4 regions of the Lysinibacillus sp. FSL H8-0500 genome follow, and region 1 is predicted to be linked to each of the others. Evidence: riboswitches for the same ligand, from Rfam matches in the RefSeq annotation. Region 1 holds a riboswitch; each other region holds the start of a gene.
The links. A riboswitch is a leader RNA that binds a small molecule or an ion and turns the genes downstream of it on or off. The one in region 1 is predicted to bind thiamine pyrophosphate.
Positions count from the first base shown of each region.

Region 2: another riboswitch for thiamine pyrophosphate. It lies ahead of thiT (energy-coupled thiamine transporter ThiT); the one in region 1 lies ahead of MHB44_RS11015 (ABC transporter substrate-binding protein).
Region 3: another riboswitch for thiamine pyrophosphate. It lies ahead of thiW (energy coupling factor transporter S component ThiW); the one in region 1 lies ahead of MHB44_RS11015 (ABC transporter substrate-binding protein).
Region 4: another riboswitch for thiamine pyrophosphate. It lies ahead of thiC (phosphomethylpyrimidine synthase ThiC); the one in region 1 lies ahead of MHB44_RS11015 (ABC transporter substrate-binding protein).

Region 1 covers NZ_CP150292.1:2,312,755-2,317,903, forward strand. Annotated here, with positions in the region: gene parC (DNA topoisomerase IV subunit A) at 1-2,081, shown strand, start outside; TPP riboswitch at 2,211-2,321, shown strand; gene MHB44_RS11015 (ABC transporter substrate-binding protein) at 2,503-3,504, shown strand; gene MHB44_RS11020 (thiamine-binding protein) at 3,506-3,796, shown strand; gene MHB44_RS11025 (ABC transporter permease) at 3,796-4,569, shown strand; gene MHB44_RS11030 (ABC transporter ATP-binding protein) at 4,544-5,149, shown strand, end outside.
Region 2 covers NZ_CP150292.1:4,011,915-4,017,063, reverse strand. Annotated here, with positions in the region: gene MHB44_RS19255 (SMC family ATPase) at 1-987, shown strand, start outside; gene MHB44_RS19250 (hypothetical protein) at 1,026-1,148, opposite strand; gene MHB44_RS19245 (DUF4870 domain-containing protein) at 1,204-1,524, opposite strand; TPP riboswitch at 1,652-1,759, shown strand; gene thiT (energy-coupled thiamine transporter ThiT) at 1,884-2,438, shown strand; gene map (type I methionyl aminopeptidase) at 2,838-3,593, shown strand; gene MHB44_RS19230 (hypothetical protein) at 3,622-4,335, opposite strand; gene MHB44_RS19225 (polyphosphate kinase) at 4,526-5,149, shown strand, end outside.
Region 3 covers NZ_CP150292.1:1,025,688-1,030,836, forward strand. Annotated here, with positions in the region: gene MHB44_RS04675 (VWA domain-containing protein) at 1-1,503, shown strand, start outside; gene thiW (energy coupling factor transporter S component ThiW) at 1,721-2,224, opposite strand; TPP riboswitch at 2,316-2,423, opposite strand; gene MHB44_RS04685 (MFS transporter) at 2,488-3,684, opposite strand; gene MHB44_RS04690 (ABC transporter substrate-binding protein) at 3,836-4,909, opposite strand; gene MHB44_RS04695 (ABC transporter permease) at 4,906-5,149, opposite strand, start outside.
Region 4 covers NZ_CP150292.1:321,320-326,468, forward strand. Annotated here, with positions in the region: gene MHB44_RS01435 (methyl-accepting chemotaxis protein) at 1-791, shown strand, start outside; gene MHB44_RS01440 (AEC family transporter) at 1,045-1,974, shown strand; TPP riboswitch at 2,037-2,151, shown strand; gene thiC (phosphomethylpyrimidine synthase ThiC) at 2,296-4,074, shown strand; gene MHB44_RS01450 (catalase) at 4,196-5,149, opposite strand, start outside.

The DNA of each region.
Region 1 (5,149 bases):
AGGCAAGGCTTTCTACTATTGCGGCTGAAATGCTGCGAGATATTGGTAAGAAAACAGTGGAGTTTGTGCCGAACTTTGATGACCAGGATATGGAGCCAACCGTTTTACCTGCACGTTTCCCGAATTTATTGGTCAATGGCTCTACAGGGATTTCTGCTGGCTATGCTACAGATATTCCACCGCATGCACTAGATGAGGTATTAGAGGCGGTGTTAATGCGCTTAGACAAGCCAAATACGACAGTGGATGAATTAATGACGGTCATAAAAGGACCTGATTTCCCGACAGGTGGCATTATTCAAGGCGTTGATGGTATTAAAAAGGCTTATGAAACAGGTCGTGGCAAAATTATTGTACGCGCGCTAGCCGTTGTGGAGTCGATTAAGGGTGGCAAGGAGCAAATCGTTATTACAGAATTGCCATACGATGTCAATAAAGCAAATCTTGTAAAAAAAATAGATGAGCAACGCGTGGATAAACGCCTAGAGGGAATTGCTGAAATTCGTGATGAATCGGATCGTACAGGCTTGCGTATTGTCATTGAGCTTAAAAAGGATATACCAGGACAAGGGATTTTACAGTATCTATTTAAAACAACCGATTTACAAATAGCTTATAATTTTAATATGATTGCGATTCATAATCGTCGACCAACTATGATGACATTGCCATTATTGCTGGATGCCTATATTACCCATCAGAAGGAAGTTGTCACAAATCGTGCCATTTATGATTTACAAAAGGCAAAGGATCGTTCCCATATTGTAGATGGGCTTATAAAAGCACTGTCTATTTTAGATGAGGTTATTGCTACGATTCGTGCTTCGAATGATAAAAAAGATGCTAAGCAAAATTTACAAGCAAAGTTTGATTTTACAGAGCCACAAGCAGAGGCGATTGTCAGCCTGCAATTATATCGTTTAACCAATACTGATATTACAGAGCTTCGTAAAGAGCAGGATGAGCTGAATAAAATAATTGCCAAGCTAGAAGGCATTTTGCAAAGTGAGACAAAGCTTATACGTGTGATCAAGCAGGAATTACAGGATATTAAAAAGCGCTTTACAGAGCCACGTCGCTCCAAAATTGAGCAGGAAATCGAAGAAATTAAAATTACCTTAGATGTGCTTGTGCCAAGCGAGGAAGTAGTGGTCACTGTCACAAAGGATGGCTATATTAAACGTACATCTACACGTTCACATGCCGCTTCCAATGGACAAGATTGCGCGATGAAGGACTCGGATTACTTATTGTATGAAGCAACCTTAAACACACAGCATCATTTGTTACTATTTACAAATCGAGGTAATTATATTTATCAGCCTGTTCATGAGCTTCCTGATATTCGCTGGAAGGAGCTTGGTCAGCATATTTCCAGTATTGTACCGACAGGTGAGGATGAAGCTATTATTGCAGTATATGGCTTTGCTACATTTGAGCAGCCAAATACCTATATCCTGACAGCCACAAAAGATGGTCAAATTAAGCGCTCCCCATTAGCAGATTATGTTGTCACACGTTATTCGAAGCCAATTAAAACGATGAATGTGAAGGCTGGCGATACAATGATCTATGCCGCCCTTGTGACAGATGATGTAGAGCTTATGCTGACAACAGATACTGCGTATGCCATTCGTTTTCCAATTGAGGAATTGCCTGTAACAGGTGTAAAAACAGGCGGAGTGAAAGGCATTACGCTAAAAGAGGAAGAAGCCTTAGTTGGGGTGAATGTGTTACAGCCTCATGAAACGCAGTATGTGGTCATTGTGACACAGCGTGGAGCAGTGAAGAAAATGAATGTTGCTGAAGTAGAGATGGCCAATCGAGCAAAACGTGGGCTCAAGGTATTAACAGAATTAAAGGCAAATCCACACCGTATTGTGGCGATTGTCCAAGCAACGGATAAGGAGCAGGTTGTGATTGAAACCGAAAAAGGGGTGCAGGAGGTGTTAGATGTACAAGCTTTAACACGTGCAGATCGTCATTCTAATGGTTCCTTTAAGGTGGATGTTGTAGCAGATGGGCCGATTTCACATGTGCAAATCGCCAAAAAAGAGCCAGCTGACGTAAAAGAGAGTTAGTAGAAATGAACGCATCGACCTGTACCAGTTACAGGTCGGTGCTTTTTTAGTCATACATCTAAAAATGTAGACGAGCCCTTGTCATTTCCAATCAACTATGGGTATAATAATCATCGAAAAGTTCATAGCGAAAGAATGTAGGGGGGCTAGTAGCGGCTAGCTGAGATTGTGTCCGATAGGCACTGACCCTTTGAACCTGATTTGGCTCGTACCAGCGTAGGGAACATCTATTCAAAAAAGCATTATTTTGGAGATTGATTGTGAGACGTCTGGGAGAAATCCTAGGCGTTTTTTATTTTAGTTCAGCGGAGATGTCACAGATGGCGTCATAAATATGCTTTACGTACATTTTGCCAATGTTCTTCTGGTGCTAACATTCATTGTATGAACGCTTTCATATTTTAAACTAGGGGGATTACGCATGAAAAAATGGGCATTTATTGTATTGACAGTCACAGCACTGCTTGCACTTATTGGCTGTAGTGAGAAGGAGGACAAGCTAGCTGATGATGCACTCCAAAAGGTTTCTGTTGTCCTGGATTGGACACCGAATACCAACCATACAGGGCTTTATGTAGCAAAAGAGCTTGGCTATTTTGAGGAACAGGGCTTAGATGTGGAAATTATTATGCCTGGTGAGGCGGGAGCTGATCAGCTTGTCGCATCTGGGAAAGCGGAGTTCGGGGTAAGCTATCAGGAAGGCATTACACAGGCGCGTGTACAGGATGTGCCACTTGTCTCCATTGCTGCCATTATTCAGCATAATACCTCTGGCTTTGCTTCTATTGCCTCAAAGGGTATTACGTCGCCAAAGGATTTTGAAGGAAAAACATATGGTGGCTGGGGTGCACCACTTGAGCAAGCAGTATTGCAATCCTTAATGCAAACAGAGGACGCCGATATCAATAAGCTTGATATTGTAAATGCAGGCGATTTAGATTTCTTTACCATGATGCAGAAGGATATTGATTTTGCGTGGATTTATTATGCATGGACAGGTATTGAGGCAGAGCTTCGTGGTGAACAGATTAATATGCTGTATCTAACGGATTATAGTGAGCAGCTTGATTATTATACACCTGTCTTGGCAACAAATGAAAAGATGATTGAAAACAATCCTGACACGGTGAAGGCATTTGTTGCTGCTGCAGCAAAAGGCTATGAATATGCAATTGAGCATCCTAGTGAGGCAGCTGATATTTTACTAGAAGCAGCTCCTGACTTAGATAAAGAACTGGTACATAAAAGTCAAGAATGGTTAGCAGATAAGTATCAGGATGATGCGGCACAATGGGGAGAGCAAAAGCTGTCCGTTTGGGAAAACTATGCTAACTGGATGTCCAGCAATCAGGTGTTGGAGGGCGAATTTAATGCTGAGCAAGCCTTTACCAATGACTTTTTACCAAAAAAGGAGAAAAACTAATATGGCAAATTCATTAATTAGTGTTCAAATTATCCCAAAAACAGAAAGATATGAGGATATTATACCTTATGTTGATGCGGCTATTGCTGTTATTGATGCTTCTGGTGTGAAGTATGAGGTGCATCCACTGGAAACAACAATGGAGGGTGAGCTGTCAGCCTTGCTGCAAATTATTGAGAAAATGAATGACAAAATGATTGAACTTGGTGCCATCAATGTGATTACACAGGTGAAAATTTTATATCAGCCATCTGGTATTACGATGAGTACATTAACGGAGAAATATCAGTAATGAAACAAGCATTGCACAAGGGAAGGACGATATTTTTTATCGCCTTCCTCTTATTCGTCTGGGAGCTAATTGTGCTTGTGGCTGAAATTCCTCATTGGCTACTACCTGCACCGAGTAGTATTGTGAGGGAAGGCTTTCAGTCGTATCAAGCCTTTCTACCACATACTTTTGCAACGGTACAATTAGCGTTATTAGGGCTTGCCCTTGGGATTTGCTGTGGTTTGACGGTTGCCATTGTCTTGCATCGTTTTACATTTATTCGTGAGCTATTTTATCCGATTCTGATTATGTCGCAAAATATTCCGATTCTTGTCTTAGCACCATTGCTTATTATTTGGTTTGGCTTTGGCTTATTACCAAAGCTGATTATCATTTGTCTTGTATGCTTTTTTCCGATTGTTATTGCCGCGATGGATGGTTTCCGTCAAACTGATGCTTCGTTAAAGCATTATTTTGAAATGATTGGTGCATCACAGGCACAAACCTTTTGGAAGCTAGAATGGCCTTATGCCTATCCAGCGATTTTCTCAGGCATTAAAATCGCTGCTACCTACAGCGTGATGGGAGCGGTTATTGCGGAGTGGCTTGGGGCGAAAAAGGGCATTGGTGTTTATATGACCTTAGCACAGTCCTCCTTCCGCACAGATCGTGTATTTGTGGCAATTTTTGCGATTGTTTTATTAAGCTTATTATTATTTAGCAGTATTCGTTTGATTGAAAAATTCATGGTGAAGGGGAGAGGCTATCATGCTCAGCATTCAAAACATCGCTAAGACCTTTGACGCCCTTCAAGTTCTTGAGGATTTATCCTTTGAGGTGAGGGAAGGCGAATTTGTAGCCATTATTGGACCTTCAGGCAGCGGTAAAAGTACACTTTTTCAATTAATTGGTGGTGTAGCGTCCATTGATAAAGGAGCTATTTTATTAAATGGTGAGGATATTCAGCAAAAAAGAGGAACAATTGGCTATATGCCACAGCAATCCTCTTTATTGCCCTGGCGTACTATTTTAGAGAATGTCACAATTGTCGAAGAGCTTGAGCGCAAACCTAATATAGAGCGTGCTAAGGCATGGTTAGAAAAGGTTGGGCTTGTATCCTTTATTCATGCGTATCCACATGAATTATCAGGAGGGATGCAACAACGCGTATCTTTTATACGTGCTATCGTCAGTGATAAGCCTATTTTATGCTTAGATGAACCGTTTTCCGCACTGGATGAATTTACAAGGCTAGAAATGCAAGCATGGCTTTTATCCATTTGGGAGGAATATCGCAAGTCGATTTTATTTGTGACCCATAGTATTGAGGAAGCCCTTTTTTTAGCAGATCGCATTCTTGTATTAACGAAACGC
Region 2 (5,149 bases), 1.7 Mb from region 1:
CAGACGGCCAAGGAGGCCACAAGTAATACAAATATCGCGGTAGAAATGGCGCAACAGGCTGTTGAGGAAGCACAGCGAAAAATAACTGATAAGCAAGAGCAATTTTTAGGAAGTATTCAGGAAGTAGGCTTTGCCAATTATGAGGATTACAAAGCGGCTAAACGAAGCAGTATGGAGCTAGAGGCATTACGTAAGGCATGTGGCGATTATACTTTACAAGTACACACTTTGAACATCCAAATTAAGGAGGGTGCTAAGCATCTTCAAGGAAAAGAAAAACAGGATTTAGAGTTTATGGAGGCAAAGGTGGAAAGCTACCGTATTGCCTATGAGGAAGCCTTTACACGTCTGCAGCAGCTAAGGGACTTTGCAAAATTGTGCCAAGCCTTTATGGAAAAGGTAGAGGAGGCAACAAAAGAGCTTCGTTCACTTGAGCAAGAGGCAGGACGAGTAAAGGAGCTTTATGGACTGTTAAATGGACAAAATTCGAAAAAGTTATCCTTTGAACGTTATATTCAAGTTAATTATTTAGATAAAATTACAGAAGCAGCAAATATGCGTCTTTCTCATTTATCGAATGGTCAATTTGAGCTAAGACGCTCGGATAGACTTGAGAAACATGCCAAGCAAAGCGGGCTTGGCTTAGATGTCTATGATGCTTTTACAGATCAGTTACGAGATGTTAAAACATTATCAGGCGGAGAGAAGTTTAATGCTTCCTTAAGCCTTGCTTTAGGGATGGCTGACGTGATTCAAAGCTTCCAAGGCAATGTTCATATTGAAACAATGTTTATTGATGAGGGCTTTGGCTCACTTGATGAGGAGTCATTAAATAAAGCGATTGATACATTGATTGATTTACAAGATTCAGGTCGTATGATTGGCGTTATTTCGCACGTTCCTGAATTAAAATCTGCTATGCCAGCAGTCTTACATGTAGAGAAAACATTAAATGGACATAGCCAAACATATTTTGAAGTAAAGTAATGAAAAAAGGAGTGGCTCAAAATTCCTGAGCCAACCATTTACTTTATACGAGGCGTTGTTTTAGGCGTTGTTCCTTTCTTTGAGTCCATAACCTTTTTTACAATAGGTATCACAATAGGTGCTAATTTTACAGCGGTTTTCACAACGTTTGATACTTTCATTTAAAAACAGCTCCTTTTATTTTTATTACTACCTGTTTATTCTTCGATTAAAACATTAGCGAATCACACGAACTGCCTGCACAATATTCCAGATCACAATGCCAATTGATACGATGGTATAAATAGCAAACGATACAAGCCAAATAATAAGAAAGGTATTTCCTGAGGCTGGATCCAAACTAAATGTAGAAAAAATAAAGACAATAAAGAACAGTATTCCAAAAAGAACAGGAATTAAATGCGAAATCAGTGCGCGAATAGCATGGCTTTTTACATCATGATCTTTAGCAACAAGGTAAACAATTAATGGCACGATAAAAGGGGCAAAGAAAATACTGAGATAGCTAAAGGCGGATAAAATTTTAGGGTTCTCCATAGTTGTTCCTCCTTTTTTAATATTTACGCATGAAAAATAGTAAAGTTTCAAAAAATCATGTGTGGAAGAGGTTGTCATTCTCACAGCGTTTGCGTACAATAAAGATGTTTAAAAAAATTTCAGATGTAATGACCACAAGGGGGGCTGATGATGTCAGCTGAGACTGGGCACGTAATGCCTTGACTCTTTGAACCTGTAAGTTAAAACTTGCGTAGGGATGTGGATAGAAACCGACACTTATATGATGTGAGGCTCTGTCCTGACATCATTTTTTTATTCTAAGATGTCAGTAAGAGGCACATGTATGTATTTCTATTCCTGCTCTTGTATCCTACATCGGAACAAAGGAGAGAATATTTATGAACAAAGAAAGATTAATGATGCTTGTGGAGATTGCAATATTTGCTGCGATTGGCCTTGTGCTGGATCAAATCTCCTTTAAAGTATGGGCACAAGGTGGCTCTGTTAGTCTTGTTATGGTGCCTATTGTCCTCATCGCATTTCGCTGGGGCATAGTAGCTGGACTTACAACAGGGTTACTCGTAGGTGTAATGCAGACAATGTTTGGCGCTTTTATTGTACACTGGCTTCAGGGGCTATTAGATTATGGTGTTGCTTTTACCGTTGTAGGGCTAGCGGCATTCGTACGGCGACCATTACTCGAGGCTGCTAAAAATAGTAATAAAGTAAAAATGGCACGTTATATTATAATAGGCACTGTGCTGGCGGGCTTTTTACGTTATGCAGCGCATACTTGTGCAGGCGCAGTGTTTTTTGCAGAATATGCAGGTGATCAAAATGCATGGCTCTATTCCATTATCTATAATGGTACATACATGCTGCCTGCCACAATTTTAACGGTAATTATTAGTGTATTAGTCTTTACAGCCGCACCACAATTATTACGCCGTTAATTAATTTTATTTATCAATATAAAATCCCACAAAAAAGTTGATGTAGTACTTTTTGTGGGATTTTTACTAGATAATTGTATGCAAAAATATTTTTCCTTCACATGTAGCACATAAGAGGAGCAGCTAGCCTTTACAATACTACGATCACATTATCTAATAAAACAATAGACTATAATCGTGAAAATAATAAGGCTATAGATTGTTTGATAATAAGAAAACCTTGTATTGCCGGGAAAATTAACGGCAACCAAAGTTAAATGTAATGACTATGACTAAAAGCCAAATGTCCCTCCTGTATCATTCAATCCAGCATATAATATTTCAAGCGTTTTGAGTTCTATGCTTGGCAAGTTATGTTATAGTTAAGGGTAGACATTTAACAGGAAAGGGTCGTTAAAGATGATTGTAAAAACGCAAGAGGAGCTTGAAGCTTTTAAAAAAATTGGACGCATTTGTGCTGAAATTCGTGAAGTGATGAAGGCGGCTACAAAACCAGGTGTGACAACGCTTGAGCTAGATGAAATGGCAGGCCGCATGTTTGCAGAGGCAGGTGCTATTTCTGGGCCGAAGGGAGAGTATGATTTCCCGGGCTATACTTGTATAAGCATCAATGAGGAAGTGGCGCATGGTATTCCAGGAAAACGTGTCATCAAAGAAGGAGATATTGTGAATATTGATGTATCTGGCTCTTTAAATGGCTACTTTGCGGATACAGGTATTTCATTTGTAGTAGGTGATGGCTATGAGGACAAAGACAAACTATGCCGTGTTGCCAAAAGTGCTTTTGATCGAGCAATGACAAAGGTAAAAGCTGGCTCTAAACTAAATCAAATTGGGAAAGCAGTTGAGCGTGAGGCGAATGCTAACGGTCTAACTGTTATTATGAATTTAACAGGACATGGCTTAGGGCAGTCTTTACATGATGAGCCAAATCATATTTTAAACTATTATGATGCGTGGGATTCTACAATTATGAAGGAAGGTATGGTGCTTGCGGTGGAGCCGTTTATTTCCGCAAAAGCAGAGCATATTGTAGAAGCTGGCGATGGCTGGACATTTGTGACGCCTGATAAATCACTTGTTGCTCAAATTGAACATTCCATCATTGTAACAAAAGATAAACCAATTATTTTAACATCATTAGATGAGGAATAATAGAGCTGCAAAAAATCCTGTCTACCAATTATTTTTGGTAGGCAGGATTTTTTTTCATAAATAAGATGCCAACAAAGAGGGCACCACATAAAAATAAGGAAGCTGTAGTGACAAGTAACTCATCAAAACCATTATGTAAGGCGATACCAATGTAAGCCCAAATAAAAACACTTGGATAGATCCTATCAAAGTGATGGAAGCGAATATGTAGTGCAATTGCTCCACCTAACGTCAGTAATATCACTGCCCAAAGAGGGGCGCTCAAACCAAAACCGTTCCAGCCATAAGCCGTTAACGTAAAGCTAGTATTTGTGATACAGGTAAATGTTGCCCATGCGAAATAAATAGCAAAGGGAAGCCTACCAGACATTGATTGATCATTAAGAGGGTACGAACTATACAACATAAATACGTACAATACTAATAATAACGTGATACCCAGGGAAACAATAAATAGCTCATGATGCCATACATAGACCGTTAATGCCTGCAATATATTTATGCAGCTAAAGAGCGCAGTTTGCTTCATAGATGTCTTTTTCATGTTCATAGCTAACCAATAACCAAGGAATAGGTAAATAACAATCCAAATTACATAGCTTATATTCATAGGTGCAAATATAACAGAAAAACGATTAGCAATTTCGAGCGAAGATTGACCGTTTATATGCATGAAAAAGGATGCAAAGGTTAGGATAAGTGAGACAATATAGGACATTGTCATCAATATAAACTGAGGCATGTTCTCCTCTCCCTTCGAGTTAGATTGTATAGGGAAAAGACAAATATGTATAGCTGCTGTCACTTTTTCTATTATAGCGGAAATTTCCAACAATGTATCGTGTTGTTTTCTTTATATTTCACATGTTGGTAGGCATCCATATATTTCTTTAGTACAATAAAATTATCCAAATAAAAGGAGTGAAGCTTATATGGCACAAAACTTGAAAAATCTTGATCTATCCATTGAACTAGACAAAAAGATGTATAAAAAGAAATTGAAGGTACTGCAATATGAAATGCTGAATGCACAGCAATTTTTATTAAAAAATAAAATTGGTTTAATTTTAGTATTTGAGGGCTTGGATGCGGCTGGCAAAGGAGGCGCTATTAAACGTCTGGTTGAACGTATTGATCCACGAGGATATGTTGTACACCCTATTTCAGCTCCACAGCCCCATGAGTTACGCTACAATTATTTACATCGCTTCTGGAGAAAATTACCGCAGCATGGACAAGTGGCAATTTTTGACCGTTCCTGGTATGGACGTGTGTTAGTAGAGCGGATTGAAGGATTTGCAACAAAGGATGAGTGGTCTCGTGCGTATGAAGAGATTAATAATTTTGAGGAGATGCTGACTGCAGGAGATTACATAATTATTAAATTTTGGCTGCATGTTTCAGATGGAGAGCAATTGAAGCGCTTTACAGAACGTGAAGCAAATCCTTACAAGGCTTGGAAATTAACAGATGAGGATTGGAGAAATCGAGAAAAAACTCCATACTATATTGAAGCAGCAAATGAGATGTTTGAAAAAACAGATAAGAAAAATACC
Region 3 (5,149 bases), 1.3 Mb from region 1:
GGCGTTGGTTTTACAATGGTTGGTGGAGAAAATAGCTTTGGCTTAGGTGGTTATTTTAAAACACCGATTGAAGCATTATTGCCGGTGGAGATGGAAATTAAGGGGAAAGAGCAATTACCTTCATTAGGGTTAGTAATTGTGCTTGACCGCTCTGGTAGTATGAGCGGAGCTAAGCTAGAGCTTGCTAAGGAGGCAGCGGCACGTTCAGTTGAAATGCTACGAGATGAAGATACATTAGGGTTTATTGCCTTTGATGATCGCCCTTGGGAAATTATTGAAACAAAGCCTCTTAGCAGTAAGGAAGAAGCAGTAGATACGATTTTATCTGTCACACCAGGTGGTGGCACAGAAATCTATACATCACTAGGGAAAGCCTATGAGAATTTAGCAGATCTAAAGCTACAACGTAAACATATAATTTTATTAACAGATGGACAATCCCCAGCAGGCAATTACGAGGATTTAATTGCTGACGGAAAGGATAAAGGTATTACATTATCAACAGTAGCGATTGGGCAGGATGCTGATGCAAATTTACTGGAAGCACTGAGTGAGATGGGCAGTGGACGCTTCTATGATGTTGTTGATGAGCAAACGATTCCTTCTATTTTATCTCGCGAAACAGCTATGATTTCTCGTACTTATATCGAGGATAATCCCTTCTATCCAGCGATTTATCAAGCAGCAGGATGGAATTCACTGTTTGCCAATGGTGTTCCACAAATGAATGCCTACATTGGCACAACAGCAAAGCAAGGTGCTACAGTGATCGCGGAAAGTGAGAAGGAAGATCCTGTATTAGCGCAGTGGCAATATGGTCTCGGTAAAACATTTGCCTTTACATCCGATTCAACAGGTAAATGGACAGGTGATTGGGCAAGGTGGCAGGACTGGGGCACATTTTGGCAAACCCTTATTTCACAAATGCTGCCAAGCTATAATGATGTTGCCTATGATGTAAGATTAGACGCAGAGGGTTCATTTATGATTACAGACCCTACAAATGAAGCCGCATTTTTAGATATTGTAGCGGTCAATGAAGCAGGAGAAGAACTAGCAACACAGCTAGAAACCATTTCTGCTTCCCAAGTTCGTGCAACAGTACAAACAGAACCCGGATTGATTTTCTTCCGCATTGCTGATGAGGAGCAGGCTATTTATCAGGCAGGGCTAAGTGTTCCTTATAGTGCTGAATATGAGTTACGCCCAATAAATGAGTCATTAGTAGAGGAATTAGCGAAGCAAACAGGTGGTGCTGTTTTAAAAGAACCCGAGGATGCTTTTCGTGACTTTACACAAAAGGGAGCAGATCGTCAAAACATTACGACATGGCTTATGCTAGCAGGGATGCTGTTATTCTTTATGGATATTACCATTAGACGTTTTGGCTGGAGCTTCCTCACTAAGCCGAAGCACAAAGAGCCTCTTGCTGAACAACAGCCTGTACAGGCAGAGGACACAAATGTTGCACAGCTATTAAAGGGTATGAAAAAGCGATCATAGTAGGAAAGAGAGCAGTGCAAAGAGGTAGGATTTTGCACTGCTTTTTGTTGTTTTATAGGGAGGTGATCAAGCTCCGCTCAAAAGTGGAGAGTAAGTGATCAAAAAGGGTGAAGTTTTGCTCAAAATAAGGGGCAGATGATCAAAAAAGGAAAGCTTCGCTCAAAAGAAGGAGTCAAGTGATCAAAAATCTCCCAGAAATCCATTAAAATCTATTTAACTATTCATACAGTGAGGATTTAAAATGTTTTATAAGCACCGTTTTTTGTAAGCTGCTTGCAACGACAATACCTAAAATAGCTCCAATGGTACTTGACGTTAAAAAGGCTGGCATAAAAAATAACGCAGCTACTGATGTTCCCATTAATAATTGAGCATAAGGCACTGCAATAAGTGAAGCAAGAATACCTGTTCCAATTATTTCACCAACGCCAGCTAACCACATTTTATGGCTATATTTATAGGCAAGCGCAGCACATAATGCACCAATAACACTTCCCGGAATCGCCAACAAAGAGCCTGTACCTGTAAGGATACGAACCATTGCTGTAACAAAGGCAATGATAATGGTTGGGACGGGTCCAAGAATAATGGCACTTATCACATTTATTGCATGTTGAACAGGATAGGCACGTGCAATCCCCGTTGGAATAGATACAAAGGTAGAGCCTGCGATAGCTATTGCTACCAGTAAAGCCATAATTGTTAATTTTCGAATAGACATGAAATGCACTCCTTTAGATGATGTTTACTAGAAAAATAAAAAGGCCGCTTCCTTTAAACAGCAGGAAGCGACCTTGCATATACATATTAACAAGCAAGTTGCATCACTTCCCTCCGCTAGTGTGAACTAGATCAGGTTCAAAGGGTCCGTATATAACCATATACGTCTCAGCCTCGTAAAGACTCCCCTAGTGGTAATAAATAAATTATTGATATTTTTAGTAGAACAACCTTAATATACCGTATTTTGAAAAATAGTCAATACTAATGTGTATCAGGCTGCATAAGATGTGGTGCTTTTTTTATTGTCCAAATCAGAGCAAGGAAAAAACAGGATAATAAAATAATGGCACCCAAAATATAAGGGCTGTTCATATTCCAATCAAATAGAATGCCTGCCAATGCAGGACCAATCATATTGCCAAGGCTCATGTAGGCATTGTTCAAACCAGCAGCAAAGCCTTGCTCATTGTCAGCAAGCTTAGAAATTAGTGTATTAACAGCAGGACGAATTAATGTAGTAGCGGTTGAGAAAATCGTGGCTACAACTAATATAAGCGCAAATCCTGACACAAATAATATTAAATAAATAGAGACAGCTGCGACGAATAAATTGATTAAGACAACCTTCATTTCCCCTAAGCGTTTAAAGAGCGGTGTAATGACAAACATTTGAACGACTACGCCAAATGCACCACCAACCACTAAAATAATGGCAATATCACCAGGTGTATAATTGAATTTCTCTGTGACAAATAACGATAAAGTTGTTTGGAAATTAGCGATGCCAAATGAGAATACCATCATAATAATGAGCATAACGAAATACGGCATATGTACAGAACGGGCCATTTGCCTTGCAAGGTTGTCTTGCTTTTGTTTGTTTTGTACTACGCTTGGCTTTGTGGATGGTAGTAAGAACAATGATAATAGCGCAGCCAAAATAGCCGCAGCGCCAGCAGTATAGAAGGGGAAATGCAAGCTTACTTTTGATAAGAAGCCACCGATTCCAGGACCAATCATAAAGCCAAGAGACATAGCAGCTCCTAACATCCCCATTCCTTTTCCGCGTTCTTCATAGGTTGTCACGTCTGCAACAAAAGCCATAATAGGAGGTGCTACAAACGCAGAGCCAAGACCACCTAGAAAGCGGGCAACAAAGAGCATCCATATATCTGTAGAAAATCCAAAACCAATTTGTGCAAGCCCTGAAAGGATAAGACCAAAAATAATTAAATTTTTTCGACCGTATTGATCCGAAAGATTCCCAGCAATTGGAGAAAATACAAATTGAGCTAAGGCGAATGTTGCAATCAACATGCCAAGAATTTGCCCTGCTGCGCCAAATATTCTTAAATACTCCGGCATAACAGGAATAATAATACCAATACTACCCATTGTGATAAACATATTAAACATTAAAATATATAAAGCCGCCTTATTAGACTTTTGCTGGGTCATTAACTAACTCTCCTTTTTGTCACCAAATATACTACAGTCTATCATAAGGAGATGTTTAGTGTATCGGTTGAAAGTCTGAAATAGTATCATTTCGATAAAATAGAAGGTCTGTCGAGAGCGCAAAATTTTCTCGGCAGACCTTTTGCATTTGTTAACGAATACTCATTTTAAATTCTAAAAATAATTCATTATATTTCCCTAAATAATCTGGTCCTAAATTTTTATAGACCTCTAATGTCTCACGTTGCTCCTCAGTAGGGTAGTGGCGTTCGTCTGTGACAACCTCTTCATCCATTAAGCCCATCGCAGCAATATTTGGTGTGGAGTAGCCAACATAATCAGCATTTCGAGCACCTGCCTCAGCACTTAACATAAAGTTAATAAAGGCATGTGCACCATTAATATTTTTCGATGTTTTTGGAATGACCATATTGTCAAACCATAGATTGGAGCCTTCCTCAGGCACTGCGAAGTCTAGCTCTTCATTTTCAAACATCATATCAGCGGCCTGACCAGACCAAGTAAGTGCCACTGTTGCTTCATTATTAATCATAAGCGGTGTAATCTCATCACCGATAATTGCCTTTACATTGGGGGCAAGTGTAATTAGCTTATCAGTAGCTTCACGCAGCTCATTGTCGTCTAATGAATTAAGTGAGTAGTCAAGACTATTTAATCCCATACCAATGACTTCTCGAGCACCATCCACTAAAAAGACTTTACGTTTTAACGAAGGGTCCCATAAATCCTCCCAAGAGGTGAAATCTAAATCCCCCACAAGGCTTGTATTGTAGACAATGCCTACTGTCCCCCAGAAATAGGGAATTGAATAGTGATTGTTATCATCAAATGGCAAATCTAAAAAATATGGGTCAATATTTTTTAGATTAGGAAGCTTTGTTTTATCTATAGGAACTAGTAAATTTTCTTCCTTCATTTTTTCAATCATATACTCAGAGGGGACAGCAATATCGTAAGCTGTTCCACCTTGCTGTATTTTTGTAATCATTGCTTCATTGGAATCGAAGGTTTCATAGATCACATGAATACCTGTTTCTTCTTCAAATTCCTTCAATAAATCAGGATCAATATAATCTCCCCAGTTAAAGATCGTTAAGGTATCTTTTCCACCCTTACTGCCGCCTGCACTCAAAGCATCGGCAGTATAAAATAACAAAGCTGAAACGACAAGGATAGCAATGGTTGCTTGAATTAATGACTTCATTGTTGTCCCTCCGTTCTTTTACTTGCGCGTCTTGTTATAAAATAATAACCAATCACAACTAGCACTGTAACAAAGAACACTAAGCCTGAAATCGCATTAATTGTTAGTGAAATGCCAGTACGTGCCATTGAATAAATTTCCACGGATAATGTACTAAAGCCATTGCCTGTTACAAAAAAAGTGACAGCAAAATCATCTAAAGAATACGTAAGTGCAAGGAAAAAGCCTGCAAAAATACCT
Region 4 (5,149 bases), 2.0 Mb from region 1:
AGTCAGAGGATACCGAAGAAACAAATTGCCAAATGATGGATTTAGCAGATCAAATTGATGCTATTACTGCACTTTCTAATGAAATGGTGAAGCTTTCTCATCAAACCAATGCAACAACAGAAAAAGGGATGGAAGAGGTTAAAAATTTACACGAGCGTAATAGTGAAACAAATGAGATGAATGGACGTATTCAACAACAAATGGAGGCATTGGGATCTAGTATTATCAATATTAATCAGATTATTTCCTCTATTCAAAATATTACAGAGCAAACAAATCTATTAGCTTTAAATGCCAGTATTGAGGCTGCACGTGCTGGCGAACACGGCAAAGGGTTTGCAGTGGTAGCGGAGGAAGTAAAAAAGCTAGCGGAGCAATCGAGAAAAGAAACAGAAATGATTCAAAATACTGTAGAGAACATCCTAAATAGTTCTTTTCAAACAATCGCTGTTATCACTTCAAATGCAGATTTAATGCAATCTCAAAGTGAATCCGTACAAAGCACACAGCGAGCCTTTAAAGACAGCAGTGAATTATCTCATTCCATCGCTACTTCAATTACGGAGTTAATGAATAAGCTTGCTCATATATTGGAATATAAAAATCAAGCAATTATGGCTATCCAAAGCATTTCAGCGATTTCAGAGGAAACTGCTGCTTCTGCTGAACAAGTAAGTGCCTCTGCAATGGATCAACAAGCAGAGCTCCAAAAGGTAGCAACGTCTATTGACAATATGAATCATATTTCTAAGGAGCTACAAGAGGTCGTGAATCGATTTAAACTTGCATAAAAAATGGGGAAGGCTGCCTAATCGGAAGGTAGCCTTTCTTTTATCTGATCTGTGATGACGGATAGAAGACGAAAAGAGGCGGATAGCTAAGGGAAAAGGAACAAGTATAACAGAAAGAGCCTTCGCAAAAGGATAGCTATGTAAAGGAATGGATAGCACACTATAACGAAAGGATAACCGAGCTATTATTACGCTTTGATTGACCTCATGAATAATCAGCACTACTATTAGGGATGGAAAGGAGGGCATTTATGTGGCTTATCTCGGCATGATTTTCTTTCAAATTGTAGCGCCTATCTTAGTGTTACTTGTACTAGGGGCGATCTTGCAAAAGAAATTTCGTTTTAACTTAAAAGCATTATCGCAGCTTATTACCTATTGTTTTATGCCAGCAGCTGTTTTTATTAATTTATATGAAACAAGTGTAGAATTATCTGTGCTTGGAGAGGTTGCGCTATTTATTGTGCTGTTCATGGGGAGTCAAATGCTGCTTAGTCACCTTTTAGCGAAAGGGCTTGGATTAGCTAAAACGGAGGCAGCTGTCTTTAAAAATAGCGTTGTACTCATTAATTCAGGGAATTATGGTATTCCTGTTGCTCAGATGATTTTTGCCATGCAGCCCATTGGTGTAGCCATTCAAGTCATTCTTGTTATATTTCAAAATATGACAACTTATACATATGGTTTATATAATTTAATTTCCTCTACAAAATCAGGTCTCTCAATTATCAAAGACTTTTTTAAAATGCCGATTATTCACGCACTTATTATTGGAGTCGCTATGAACTATTGGAATATTGGTATTCCACAGTTTATTAGAATTCCGATAGACCATGTAGCAGATGGTTTTATTGCGGTGGCATTAATTACTTTGGGTGCACAGCTATCACAGCTTGAAATAAAATCAATGTTTAATAAAACGGTTTTTATTAGTTGTTTTACGCGTTTAATTATTGGGCCGACTATAGCATTGGCGGTTATTTTTCTATTGGGCTTGGACGGAGTTGTTGCACAATCATTGCTGATCGCCAGTGCTTTTCCAACATCCCGCAATAGCTCTAGTCTAGCATTAGAATACGATGTGGAATCAGCAATCGCTGCACAAACTGTATTATTTTCAACGATTGTTAGTTGTATAACGGTAACAGTTATTATTTATCTAGCAGAAATATTATTTGCGTAGTAGAAGGAAAAAATAAGCTTCCATCTCTTAGTAATATCTGCTACACTAGCATCAAACTAAATAGTATTAACTAGGGGAGTCTGATGAGTCAGGCTGAGAGGGAAACACTACGAAGTTTCTTGACCCTTTGGACCTGATCTGGCTCATACCAGCGTGGGAAAGTTAAGAAGCTATTGCATCGTATAATGTATGCAATCAATAGACCTTTACATTGACGGCCGGATCCAAATGATTATTTTGGATTCGGCTTTTATTTATTTTGTTGGGGTGAGCTAGATTCGGTCCTTGTATCCAAATATATTTGAGGGAGAGAAGTAGCTTATGTCAGCAATTAGTGAAAAGAACATGATGATTATGTCCAGCTTTGAAGGGAGCAAAAAGGTATATGTGGAAGGATCACGTCCAGATATTTTAGTACCTATGCGTGAAATTGCATTAAGCCCAACAACTGGTAGCTTTGGGGATGAGGAAAATGCTCCTGTGCGAGTATATGATACAAGTGGGCCCTATACAGACCCAGCTTATCAGGTAGATATTACAAAAGGGTTGCCTGCCTTACGACGTACATGGATAGAAGAACGGGAGGATGTTGAAGAATATGAGGGACGTACGATTAAACCGGAGGATAATGGCTTTCGTCGTGCTGATGACCCGCGTATTCAAGAAAATGTTTTTCCCGAATTGGCGAGAAAGCCTTTACGTGCTAAAAAAGGTAAAAATGTAACACAGCTTCATTATGCAAAAAATGGCATTATTACACCTGAAATGGAGTTTGTAGCTATCCGAGAAAATATGGAACCTGAATTTGTTCGGTCTGAAATTGCAGCAGGGCGAGCTATAATGCCTTCTAATATTAATCATCCTGAGGCGGAGCCAATGATTATCGGTCGTAATTTCCATGTAAAAATCAATGCAAACATTGGGAATTCTGCGGTATCTTCGTCCATTGCAGAAGAAGTGGAGAAAATGACTTGGGCAACGCGCTGGGGTGCAGATAACATTATGGATCTATCGACTGGTAAACATATTCATACAACAAGAGAATGGATTATTCGAAATGCTGCGGTGCCGGTGGGAACAGTGCCAATTTATCAGGCTTTAGAAAAAGTAAATGGCGTAGCTGAGGATTTAACGTGGGAGGTTTATCGTGATACTCTCATTGAACAAGCCGAGCAGGGTGTGGATTATTTCACCATTCATGCAGGTGTTCTTTTACGCTATGTACCGCTTACAGCAAATCGTGTAACGGGCATTGTATCTCGTGGAGGCTCTATAATGGCTCAGTGGTGTTTATATCATCATCAAGAGAATTTCCTTTATACGCACTTTGAGGAAATCTGTGAAATTATGAAAGCTTATGATGTTGCTTTTTCCTTAGGTGATGGTTTACGCCCAGGCTCAATTGCAGATGCCAATGATGAGGCACAATTTGCAGAGCTTGAAACGCTAGGCGAACTAACAAAAATTGCTTGGAAACATGATGTTCAGGTGATGGTTGAAGGGCCGGGTCATGTACCGATGCATCTGATTAAAGAAAATATGGACAAGCAATTAGAGGTCTGCAAGGAAGCGCCCTTCTATACATTAGGCCCCCTAACAACAGATATAGCTCCGGGTTATGACCATATTACCTCAGCCATTGGCGCAGCGATGATTGGGTGGTTTGGTACAGCGATGCTTTGTTATGTGACACCGAAAGAGCATCTTGGCTTACCGAATCGAGAGGATGTTCGCGTGGGCGTTATCACTTATAAAATTGCTGCACATGCGGCTGATTTAGCAAAAGGACATCCTGGTGCGCAACAACGAGACGATGCACTGTCTAAAGCACGTTTTGAATTCCGTTGGCGCGATCAATTTAATCTATCATTAGACCCTGAGCGTGCAGTGGAATATCACGATGAAACCTTGCCAGCAGAGGGGGCAAAGACAGCACATTTTTGTTCGATGTGTGGCCCTAAATTCTGTAGTATGCGAATTTCGCAGGATATTCGTAATTATGCTAAGGATAAGGATTTGAATACTACTGAGGCGATCCATCAAGGTATGAAGGAAAAGGCCGAGGAATTTAAAAAAGCAGGTAGTCAGATTTATCAATAAGGGAAGAGTACTTGTGTTGATTTCGTTTGACACAAGTCCTTTTCATACAAAAAAGCTCCATGTGAATATAGTATTCACATGGAGTAAAAGTTGGATTTGGATATCAATAATAAGTGGAATCTTAAACGTTTGTCGGTTGTTTTACATATGGGTTTGTAAGATCCATACCTTCTAATGAAAGACCCATCGCTTTTGCGACACCTTCACCATATGCTGGGTCAGCTAGATAGCAGTGAAGGATGTGGCGGCGTTTGATGAATTCTTCAACAGAAGCCATATCATTTGCTGTATTTTCAAACAGGCGTTGTTGCTCTTCCGCAGTCATTAGACGGAATAGCTTACCTGGTTGCTCAAAGTAATTGTTATCGTCTTCACGGAAGTCATGAATACCTGCATGACCATCAATGCGTAATTCAGGCTCTTTATAGTCTAAATTATGCTCCCATTCACCATAGCTATTTGGCTCATAACCTAAAGTTGAACCAAGGTTGCCGTCAAAGCGCATAGCACCATCACGATGGAATGTACGGAATGGGCATTTTGGTGCGTTAACAGGTAGCATATAGTGATTTACACCAAGGCGGTAGCGTTGTGCATCAGCGTATGCAAAGATACGGCCTTGTAGCATTTTATCTGGTGAGAAGCTAATACCAGGAACAATATTAGATGGTGCAAATGCAGCTTGCTCAACCTCTGCAAAGTAGTTGTCCGGGTTTTTATTTAACTCGAATTCTCCTACAGGAATTAATGGGAAGTCTTTTTTATACCAAACCTTTGTTAAATCAAATGGATTATAAGGTAATTCACGAGCCTGTTCCTCTGTCATTACCTGAATGTACGCTTTCCATTTTGGGAAATCGCCTTTTTCGATAGCATCATAGAGATCACGTTGTGAAGATTCACGATCTTGGCCAATAACTTCATTAGCCTCAGCACCTGTTAGGTTTTTAATGCCTTGCTCTGTACGGAAGTGGAATTTTACCCATACACGTTCGTTATCAGCATTGATAAAGCTATACGTATGAGAGCCAAATCCATGCATATTGCGGTAGCCAGTTGGAATACCACGATCAGA